DNA from 2 places in the Paenibacillus sp. UNC496MF genome. Region 1 is predicted to be linked to the other one. Evidence: predicted binding sites of a transcription regulator. Region 1 holds the regulator's gene; the other holds the start of a gene.

Region 1 (5,423 bases):
GTGGAAGGGCTGCTGAAGGAGATCCGCCGCGATACCGGCAAGGTGCATACGTATTACCGCCAGACGATCGCGGCCACGGGGCGGCTGTCGAGCCAGTTCCCGAACCTGCAGAACATCCCGATCCGGCTGGAGGAGGGGCGCCGCATCCGCAAGGCGTTCGTGCCGTCGGAAGCGGGCTGGAGCATTCTCGCGGCGGACTATTCGCAGATCGAGCTGCGCGTGCTCGCGCATATCTCCGGCGACGCCCGCATGAAGCAGGCGTTCATCGAGGATACGGACATCCACACGAAGACGGCGATGGACGTGTTCGGCGTGACGGCCGACAACGTGGACGCCAACATGCGCCGGCAGGCGAAGGCCGTCAACTTCGGCATCGTCTACGGCATCAGCGATTTCGGCTTGTCCAACAACCTCGGCATCTCGCGCAAGGACGCGGCGCGCTTCATCGAGCAGTATTTCGCCGTGTTCGAGGGCGTGCGGGCGTACATGGACAACATCGTGGCGCAAGCGCGCAAGGACGGCTACGTCACGACGCTGCTGGAGCGCCGGCGCTACTTGCCGGAGATCAAAGCCTCGAATTTCAACCTTCGCTCCTTCGCGGAGCGGACGGCGATGAATACGCCGATCCAGGGCACCGCCGCCGACATCATCAAGCTCGCGATGGTCAAGATGGACGCCGAGCTCGGGGCGCGCAAGCTGCGCAGCCGCATGCTGCTGCAGGTGCATGACGAACTCGTCTTCGAAGTGCCGGCGGACGAGCTGGAGCTGATGAAGACGCTCGTGCCGGACGTCATGGAGCGCGCGATCGAGCTGGACGTGCCGCTGCGGGCGGACGTCAGTTACGGCGACAATTGGTACGAGGCGAAGTAAGACTTTCCGCGCATCCTGTCGTATAATGGGGATTGGACCATTTGGCAGGGGAGGACTCGAAATGCCGGAATTACCGGAGGTCGAAACCGTTCGGCGCACGCTGAACGAGCTTGTCGGAGGAAAACGGATCGAACGGGTAACCGTGACGCTTCCGCGAATTATACAGCGGCCGGCGGAGCCGGAGGCATTCGCCGCCGCGCTTGCCGGCCATACGATTCAAACGGTGGAGCGCCGGGGCAAGTTTTTGCGTATTTTGCTCGACGGGCTCGTGCTCGTGTCGCATTTGCGCATGGAAGGGCGCTACGGCGTCTATCGGCAGGACGAGCCGGTCGAACTGCACACGCACGTGCGGTTCCGTTTCGACGACGGCACGGAGCTGCGCTATAAGGACGTCCGCCAATTCGGCACGATGCATCTGTTCGCGCCGGGCGAGGATCTGGCGAACGCCCCGCTGAACAAGCTGGGGCTCGAGCCGCTGGACGACGCGTTCACGCTGCAGGCCTTCAAGCGGGAGGTCGCGCACCGCACGACGAAAATCAAGCCGCTGCTGCTGAATCAGGCGTATATCGTCGGACTCGGCAACATCTACGTGGACGAAGCGCTGTTCACGGCGGGCATCCATCCGGAGCGGGCCGCCGACACGCTGAAGGCGCCGGACTGGGCCCGGCTGTACGACGCGATCCGGGCGACGCTCGGCCGCGCGGTCGACGCCGGCGGCTCGTCGATCAAGTCGTACGTCAACGGTCAGGGCGAGATGGGCATGTTCCAGCACCAGCTGCTCATCTACGGCCGCGAGGACGGCGCCTGCACCCGCTGCGGCGGCACGATCGTCAAGACCGTCGTCGGCGGACGGGGCACGCATACCTGCCCCGCCTGCCAGCCGCTGCCGGGCAAACGTCTCAAGGCGAGGGTCAAGCCGCGCGCCAAATAAGGCACGAGCGGCATGATGCCGCATATGATGTACCATTCATGTTCTAGGCGAATGCACAGAACCTGCATTATCGTCTTCATGGGAGGGACATCAAGGTGCTTATTCATGCGTTTTCCTTAGTGCTGCTCGCGTTTGCCGTCAGCTTGGACGGATTCGGCGTGGGCGTGACGTACGGATTAAGACGGATCCGCATACCGTTGCTGTCGATCTGCATCATCGCTTTTTGTTCGGGGTTGATCGTCTGGCTGTCCATGCAGATCGGCTCGCTGCTTACGAATTACATGTCGCCGATGGTCGCGAAGGCGATCGGCGCCGGCCTGCTCATGCTGATCGGCGTCTACGCGCTCATCCAATGGTGGCAGCGCCGGCGCGAGAACGCCGACGATTCGGGCGAAGAATCGGCGGTTCCCCAAACGGCGGACGCGATCGGGCTCTCGGCGGAAGGCCTCGCGACCGCCTCGACGATCGTCATTTTCGAACTGAAGCGGCTCGGCATCGTCATTCAAATCCTGCGCACCCCGCAAATCGCCGACGTCGACCGGTCGGGCGTGATCTCGTCCTCGGAAGCCGTCCTGCTGGGCTTCGCGTTGTCGCTCGACAGCTTCGGCGCCGGTCTCGGCGCGGCGCTGGTCGGCTTCAACCCGCTGCTCACGGCGCTCGTCATCAGCACGGCCAGCGGCTTGTTTCTCCTGGCGGGCATGCGGCTCGGCTTTCGGTTCGCGGCGTGGCGCGGCATGCGCGCGCTATCGGTGCTGCCTGGCATTATGCTCATCATCATGGGCTTCATACGGCTCATGTAGAATACCCTGCGTCGACTCGCTCACGGCCGGTGGGCGGGCGGCGCGGTTACTTACGAGGTGAATGACTTGAAACTGGGACTGACCGGCGGGATCGCCTGCGGGAAGAGCACGGTATCCGCGATGCTCGTCTCCCGCGGCGCCAAGCTAGTGGATGCCGACCAGGCGGCCCGGGAAGTCGTGCTTCCCGGCGAGCCCGCCTTGGCGGCGATCGTCGCGGAATTCGGACAAGCCGTCCTGAACGGCGACGGCACGATGAATCGCGCGGAGGTCGGCAAGCTCGTGTTTAACGACCGCGAGCGGCTGAATAAGTTGGAAGCGATTTTGCATCCCGCCATTCGCAACCGGATGTGGACGCAAATTCGCGCGTATGAAGCGGAGGATCCGAAGCAGCTGATCATCGCGGACATTCCGCTGCTTTACGAGACGGGACAAGCTTCGCTGTACGAAGCGGTCATGGTCGTCTATGCGCCGCGCGCCGTGCAGGCGGAGCGGCTGATCGCCCGCAACGGAATGTCGCCGGATGAGGCGGAGCGGCGGATCGCGCTGCAGCTGGACATCGAGGAGAAACGCCGACTGGCGGATTTCGTCATCGACAACGGCGGAACGCTGGACGAGACGCGGCACCAGGTCGACCTGTTCTGGCAGGAGCAGGGATTGCCATGAAGAAACGCCGGTTGCGCAAGCGCGTATTTCTCATCTTGATTCTGGCTTTGCTTGCGCTGCTGTTCATCCGCTCGGAATGGATGAGCCGCTGGCTGTATCCGGTGCATTTCCGCGAGGAAATCGCCGCGAGCGCGGAGGTGTACGAGCTGGACGCCCATCTGGTGGCGGCGATCATCCGGGTCGAAACGAACTACAAACCGGAAGCCGTCTCGAAGAAAGGCGCGATCGGCATCATGCAGCTGATGCCCGACACCGCGAATTGGATCATCCAGAAGGGCGGCTTCAAGGATATGACGACCGAGAAGGTCTCGGCGGAGCCGGAAGCCGGCATCGAGATCGGATCGTGGTATTTGAACGAATTGAACGCGCAGTTCAAGGGAAATATGGTAAAGGTGATCGCGGCCTACAACGCCGGCCCGGGGACGGTCAACCGCTGGCTCTCGGACGGCACGTGGGACGGCCGGGCCGAGACGGTGGACGAGGTGCCGTACGGGGAAACAAGACACTATATACAGCGCGTCATTTATTATTATAATAAGTACAAGACGCTCTATCCCGACATTCGGACGGAATAGCAAAAAAGACTTTGGCCGGCCGCCATCGACGGCGACCGACCAAAGCCCGATGTTCAATCATCGATTAGGCGCGACCTGCAAGAGATTGCTCCGCGATTTGAACCAGTTTACGAGTGATGCTGCCTCCGATGGAACCGGCATCTTTCGTGGTGATGTTGCCATAGTATCCGTCTTGTGGAAGAGAGATACCCAGCTCCTGAGCCACCTCATATTTCATTTGGTCCAAAGCAGCGCTAGCTTGTGGAACTACGAGTTGATTGCTGCTTCCGTTGTTGTTAGCCATTCGTTCGTTCACCTCCTTGCGGTTGGTAACAGTATTATGTGCGATAATGGCGGTTTCATAACAGGTAACGTTTGGGAATGTTCGCGTATTCGAATTCGCATCGCGAGTAGACGGAGGATATAGACGATGAAATGCCCGTATTGCGACTACGCCGGAACGAAAGTGCTCGATTCCAGACCCGCTAACGAAAACAAGTCGATACGCCGCCGCCGTGAATGCGAGAAATGCACGCGGCGGTTCACCACGTTCGAGATGGTGGAGGAGACCCCGCTGATCGTCATCAAGAAAGACGGCAGCCGGGAGGAATTCAGCCGCGACAAAATTTTGCGCGGCCTGATCCGCGCCTGCGAGAAGCGGCCCGTCTCCGTCGATCAGCTCGAAATCATCGTGTCCGAAGCGGAGAAGGAGCTGCGCACCACCGCGCAGGCGGAAGTCGAGAGCCGCGAAATCGGCGAACTCGTCATGTCGCAGCTGTATCCCGTCGATGAAGTGGCGTACGTCCGGTTCGCGTCGGTTTACCGCCAATTCAAGGACATCGACATGTTCATGAAGGAGCTCAACAGTCTGCTCTCGAAGGACCCGCTATCCTAAGCACGGCGGACATCTCGCAAAGCAACCTGCCGGCCGCGGTCGTACGCGTAGCAGCAGGTTGTTTTTTGCATGCTAGGCGGCAAACCGGTGGCCCGAAAAAAGATAAAAAACTTTTTTGAGGAAAGACTTGTATAAACCGGAATGTCCATGCTATAATCTTTCTTGTCGCCACTTTAATACGGGGCCTTAGCTCAGCTGGGAGAGCGCATCGCTGGCAGCGATGAGGTCAGGGGTTCGATCCCCCTAGGCTCCACCAAATAAACAATGCTAACTACGTCCGATCGGACGTAGTTTTTTGTTTATTTGGTGAAGCCCTAAGGGGGCGAATCCCGGGGTTCAGTCCGCGCGGACGAAGCGGCAGCGAAGGAGCACGGCGTCTGAATCGACCGCGAAAAGTCCGCTTCGAATACGCTTCGTCAGCATACGATCAAGATTCGGACATCCCATGGCGGATCGGCGGGCAAGGCAAGCCGAATCCCATAGACTCCACCAAACACGCCAATTGCTGGCGTGTTTTTTGTGTTCGGTGGAGCTTTCTGGGGGCAGACCGCGCGGACGTAGCGCAAGCGGAGGAGCAGGGCATCGAAATTTACCGCGGCCGCTTCAATCCTAAATTGGATGTTGGCAACAAAATATGAAAAGCCCCGGCGAATGCTCGCTGGGGCTTCTGTCCTTTTCTTGGGGGCGGTCCACTGTCCGGTTAGCAGACC
Region 2 (5,423 bases), on a different contig from region 1:
AACATGAACGCGTTCGTCAAGGGCTACAACGGCCTGTCCAACGACGAGGCGAAGTCGCTCTTCATGAACGAGCAGGCGGCGATGTTCGCGATGGGCACGTGGGAAGTGCCGAACTACACGACCTCGGCGGACGTGCCGCAGGCGTTCAAGGACAAGATCGGCTACTTCAAATTCCCGACGGTCGACGGCGGCAAAGGCAGCGTGGACGATTGGGTCGGCGGACCGGGCGTGGGCCTGTTCGTGTCCCAGAACTCCAAGCACGTCGACGAAGCGAAGAAATTCGTCAGCTTCTTCGTGCGGAAGTGGGGCGAGCATTCCGTCACGGACGCGGGCGTCATCCCGGCCACGAAGGTCGACACGTCCTCGGTCAAGCTGCCGCAGATGTTCATCGACCTGCTGAACGAATTGAACCAAGCGAGCAAGGTGACGCTGTACCTCGACACGCAGATGAAGCCGGGCGCTTCCGACGCGCATCATAACCTGGTGCAGGCGCTGCTCGGCAAAGCCGTAACGCCGGAAGAATTCATCAAGAAGCAGGACGACGCCCTCAAGGCGGGCAAATAACGACATCCGGGCCATCGGCCGGGGGACGGGCGCGCCGCATGCCGCGGCGGCGTCCGCTCCTTATCCGGACGACCCGGCGGGAGGCTCTGACGAACCATGAATACGGTCATGTCGAACAAACGGATCATCGCCTTGTACGTCCTGCCGTCCTTGTTCCTGCTGCTCGCGATCATCTACGTGCCGATCGTGCTGACCGGCTACTACGGCTTGATGGAGTGGAACGGCATCGGCAAGCCGGACTTTATCGGCTTGGACAACTACAAGACGCTCATGCGCGATAGCGTCTTCTGGCACAGCACGTACCATTCGCTGCTCTTCGCGCTGCTGTCGACGCTCTGCTTGATCCTGTACCTGGCGGTCGCGCTGGTGCTCTCCGGCAAGATCCGGGGCGCCAACCTGCTCCGCAAAATCTACCTGCTCCCGATGCTGCTCTCCTCGGTCGCCATCGCCCAGCTTTGGCAGAAGGTGTACCATCCGACGAACGGCATCCTGAACGGCATTCTCGAGAAGCTCGGCGTGGAGAATACGCCCAGCTGGCTGGCCGATCCGCATCTGGTGCTGTACGCGATTTTCATTCCGATTCTGTGGCAGTTCGCGGGCTTCTACATTCTCATCTACTACGCGGCGTTGAAAAACATCCCCGCTTCGCTCGAGGAAGCGGCCAGAATCGACGGGGCGACTTCGCTGCAGGTCGCGCTGCGGATCAAGCTTCCGCTGATCGCCGAGGTCCTCAAGGTAACCGTCGTGCTGGCCGTCGTCGGCTCGCTGAAGTATTTCGACCTGATCTACGTCATGACGGACGGCGGACCGAACCAAGCGAGCGAAGTGATGGCGTCCTATATGTACCACAAAGCGTTCAAGGAATTCGACTTCGGGTACGGCAGCGCAATCGGCTTCTTCCTGCTCGTCATCTGCCTGGCGGCCACCTGGGTCATCCGGCGCGCGACGGCGACCAAAGACACGATTCAATATTCCTGAACTGGAGGCGATTCCCTTGTCCGGCATCACGACCGCCATTCGACCCCGTACCGGGACGGGCGTCTCTTCGAGGCCCATCGGCAGGACGATCGGCTACGGCATCCTGTACGCCGCGCTTGCCGTCACGGCGGTGCTGCAGCTGCTGCCCCTGCTCTGGCTGCTGCTGTTCTCGCTGAAGAACAACCAGGAGATTTTCAATTTGGCGCCGTTCGCCGTGCCGAAGCAGCTGCACTGGAGCAATTACGCCACGGTATGGGAGCAGGGCAAGATCGGCCGCTACTTCCTGAACAGCATCTGGATCACGGCGGCGTCCGTCGTCTGCACGATCCTGCTCGCCAACTTCGTCACCTTCGCGATGACGCGCATGAAGTGGAAGCTTCACAAGGCGGTGCTCGGGCTGTTCATGGTCGGCATGATGATTCCCGTCCATTCGACGCTCATCCCGCTGTTCAGCCTGTTCAAGACGATTCATCTGAAGGACTCGCAGATCAGCATCGTGCTGTCCTACGTCGCCTTCAACCTGCCGCTGACGATCATGATTCTGATCGGCTTCTACTACGCGCTTCCGCGCGAGGTGGAGGAAGCGGCGGTCATGGACGGCTGCAGCGTGAACCGGATGTTCTTCCGGATCGTCCTGCCGATGACCGTGTCCGTCAGCGTCACGGCCGCCATCATCAACATGATCTACAATTGGAACGAATTCATCTTCGTCAACACCTTCCTAAGCTCGGACGGCAAAAAGACCTTGACCGTCGGCATCCAGAATTTCGTCGGGCAGTATACGACGAACTGGGGCGCGATCGGCGCGACGCTCATGATCAGCATTTTGCCGATCCTAGTCCTGTTCTTCCTGCTCAGCAACCGGATCGTCGAGGGCATCGCCGCCGGATCCGTGAAAGGCTGAGGGAAATCAATTCACGATAGAGGAGAGAGAGCCCATGTCCGATTCGCGCAAGCCGATCGCGCCGAACGAACCGATCGTCACGCATCTCTATACGGCGGATCCGTCCGCGCACGTCTTCGAGGGGAAGCTGTACGTCTATCCGTCGCACGACATCGACCACGACGGCCCGACGAACGACAACGGCGACCAGTACGCGATGGAAGACTACCACGTCCTGTCGTTCGACGAAGAGCTGAAGAGCTGCACCGACCACGGCGAGGCGCTTCACGTCCGCGACGTGCCCTGGGCGTCGAAGCAAATGTGGGCGCCGGACGCGGCGTTCAAGAACGGCCGCTATTACCTCTTCTTCCCGGCGAGGGACCACGACGGAATCTTCCGCATCGGCGTCGCGACGGGCGATTTGCCGGCGGGTCCGTTCCGCGCGGAGCCGGACTGCATACCGGGCAGCTTCAGCATCGATCCCGCCGTGTTCGTCGACGACGACGGCCGGGCGTACATGTACTTCGGCGGCCTGTGGGGCGGCCAGCTGGAGAAGTGGCAGACGGGCGAATACGTCCCGGACGCCGCCGGCCCCGAGCCGTCGGCGCCCGCGCTCGGCCCGCGGGTCGCGGAGCTGAGCGGCGACCTGCTGTCGTTCCGTTCGGCCCCGACCGAAATTCGCATCGCGGACGAGGACGGAACGCCGATCGTCGCCGGCGACGAAGACCGCCGGTATTTCGAGGGGCCGTGGATGCACAAGCACAACGGGCTCTACTACCTGTCCTATTCCACGGGCACGACGCATAAGCTCGTCTACGCGGTGAGCGACAACCCGCTCGGGCCGTTCGCGTTCAAGGGGACGATCCTGACGCCCGTCCTCGGCTGGACCACGCACCATTCGATCGTGCGCTACCGGGACAAGTGGTACCTGTTCTATCATGACGCGTCGTTGTCGGGCGGCGTCGATCACAAGCGCAGCGTGAAGTTCGCGGAATTGCGGTATCGCGACGACGGCACGATCGTAACGATCGATCCGTACGCCTGAAGCGCCGCCGCGGCAAGATCTCGGCAATCCTATGAAACGCAGCCCCCGCGGCTGCGTTTTTTTGGCGTTTCATAGAAAAAAATCGCGGTTATAAAAATTTGACAAGCACTATATATTGATATAAATTATAGTTCAACACCCTATATATTGATTCTATTTGCAGCTATCGATCGAAAAGGAGCTACCAGCCATGATCATTGCTTATGATTCCCGAACGGGCAACGTGAAGCGATTCATTCAGAAAACCGACCTTCCCGCCGTGCAAATCGAGGCGTCCACCGTGCTCGACGACCCGTTCGTTCTCGTTACATACACGACGGGCTTCGGCGGCGCGCCGGAGAAAGTCATGACCTTCCTCGAACGCAACCATCGGAACCTGGTCGGCGTCTCCGCGAGCGGCAACCGCAACTGGGGCGACCGGTTCGCCAAGAGCGCGGACGAGATTTCGCGCAGGTACGGCGTGCCCGTGGTCTCCAAGTTCGAGTTGGCGGGCACGGCGAAGGACGTCGAACGATTCGTCATGGAGGTGAGCGCGCTTGCGGCACATTGAGCTGAACAATTTGCTGATGCAGCGCGGCGAGGACGGCTTCTTCCGGCTGGAGAAGGACCGCGAGGCCGTCGACGCGTTCATGGCGGAAGCGGCGAGCCGCAGCCTGACGTTCGCGTCCACGGCGGACAAGCTGCGCTATATGATCGACCACGATTATTACGAGGATGTGTATCGCGATTATACGGCGCGGGAGGTCGACGAGGTATTCGCGCTGACGCACGGGCATCCGTTCCGCTTCGAATCGTACATGGCCGTTTCGAAGTTCTATACCGATTACGCGATGAAGAGCGACGACAAGTCGCTGTACCTGGAGCACTACCCGGACCGCGTCGCGATCGTCGCGCTGCATCTGGGCCGCGGGGACGCCGAGACCGCGCGGAAGCTGGCGCTGGCGATGATGGAGCAGCGCGTCCAGCCGGCGACGCCGACGTTCCTGAACGCGGGCAAGAGCCGCCGCGGCGAGCTGGTCTCGTGCTTCCTGCTCGAAATGGACGATTCGCTCAATTCGATCAATTACGTGCTCGCCACGTGCATGCAGCTGTCCAAGATCGGCGGCGGCGTCGCCGTCAACCTGTCGAAGCTGCGCGGCCGCGGCGAACCGATCAAGGGCGTCGAGGGCGCGGCCAAGGGCATCATGCCGGTGCTGAAGCTGATGGAGGACGCGTTCTCGTACGCCGACCAGATGGGGCAGCGCAAAGGCTCGGGCGCGGGCTATTACAATATTTTCGGCTGGGACGTCATGGAGTTCCTGGACAGCAAGAAGATCAACGCGGACGAGAAGACGCGGCTGAAGACGCTGTCGATCGGCCTCATCGTGCCGAACAAATTCTATGAGCTCGCCGAGCGCAACGAGAAGCTGCACGTCTTCGGGCCGCACTCGGTGCTCAAAGCGTACGGGACGCATCTCGACGACATGGACATGGACGAGATGTACGAGACGCTGCTGGCCGACGGCCGCGTGAAGAAGAAAGCGGTGCTGGACGCGCGGGACATGCTGACCAAGATCGCCACGATTCAGCTGGAATCCGGCTATCCGTACATCATGAACCGGTCCAACGCGAACCGGGGGCACGCGCTGCGGGGCATCGGCATGATCAAGATGTCGAACCTGTGCACGGAGATCTTCCAATTCCAGGAGACGTCCGAGATCGGCGATTACGGGCAGGCGGACGTCATCCGCCGCGACATCAGCTGCAACCTCGCGTCGCTCAACATCGCGAACGTGATGGCGCTCGGCAAGATCCGCGAGTCGGTGCACGAAGGCATGCTCGCGCTGACGGCCGTCACCGACATGACGCGGATCGAGAACGCGCCGGGCGTGGCGAAGGCGAACGACGAGCTCCGCTCGGTGGGCCTCGGCGCGATGAACCTGCACGGCTACCTGGCCAAGAACCGCATCGCTT

The links. The regulator NrdR, encoded in region 1, represses ribonucleotide reductase genes. The targets are predictions, from matches to a motif close to AACACNATATATNGTGTT.
Region 2: the regulator NrdR is predicted to act here: its motif matches at 3,575-3,592, upstream of nrdI (class Ib ribonucleoside-diphosphate reductase assembly flavoprotein NrdI).

The regions. Positions count from the first base shown of each region.
Region 1 covers NZ_FORE01000009.1:277,924-283,346, reverse strand. Annotated here, with positions in the region: gene polA (DNA polymerase I) at 1-870, shown strand, start outside; gene mutM (DNA-formamidopyrimidine glycosylase) at 932-1,801, shown strand; gene ytaF (sporulation membrane protein YtaF) at 1,897-2,601, shown strand; gene coaE (dephospho-CoA kinase) at 2,668-3,264, shown strand; gene BMZ79_RS17125 (lytic transglycosylase domain-containing protein) at 3,261-3,839, shown strand; gene BMZ79_RS17120 (alpha/beta-type small acid-soluble spore protein) at 3,904-4,122, opposite strand; gene nrdR (transcriptional regulator NrdR) at 4,249-4,713, shown strand; tRNA gene BMZ79_RS17110 (tRNA-Ala) at 4,894-4,969, shown strand.
Region 2 covers NZ_FORE01000022.1:46,827-52,249, reverse strand. Annotated here, with positions in the region: gene BMZ79_RS31620 (extracellular solute-binding protein) at 1-564, shown strand, start outside; gene BMZ79_RS31615 (carbohydrate ABC transporter permease) at 661-1,542, shown strand; gene BMZ79_RS31610 (carbohydrate ABC transporter permease) at 1,580-2,446, shown strand; gene BMZ79_RS31605 (glycoside hydrolase family 43 protein) at 2,481-3,470, shown strand; gene nrdI (class Ib ribonucleoside-diphosphate reductase assembly flavoprotein NrdI) at 3,661-4,020, shown strand; gene nrdE (class 1b ribonucleoside-diphosphate reductase subunit alpha) at 4,007-5,423, shown strand, end outside.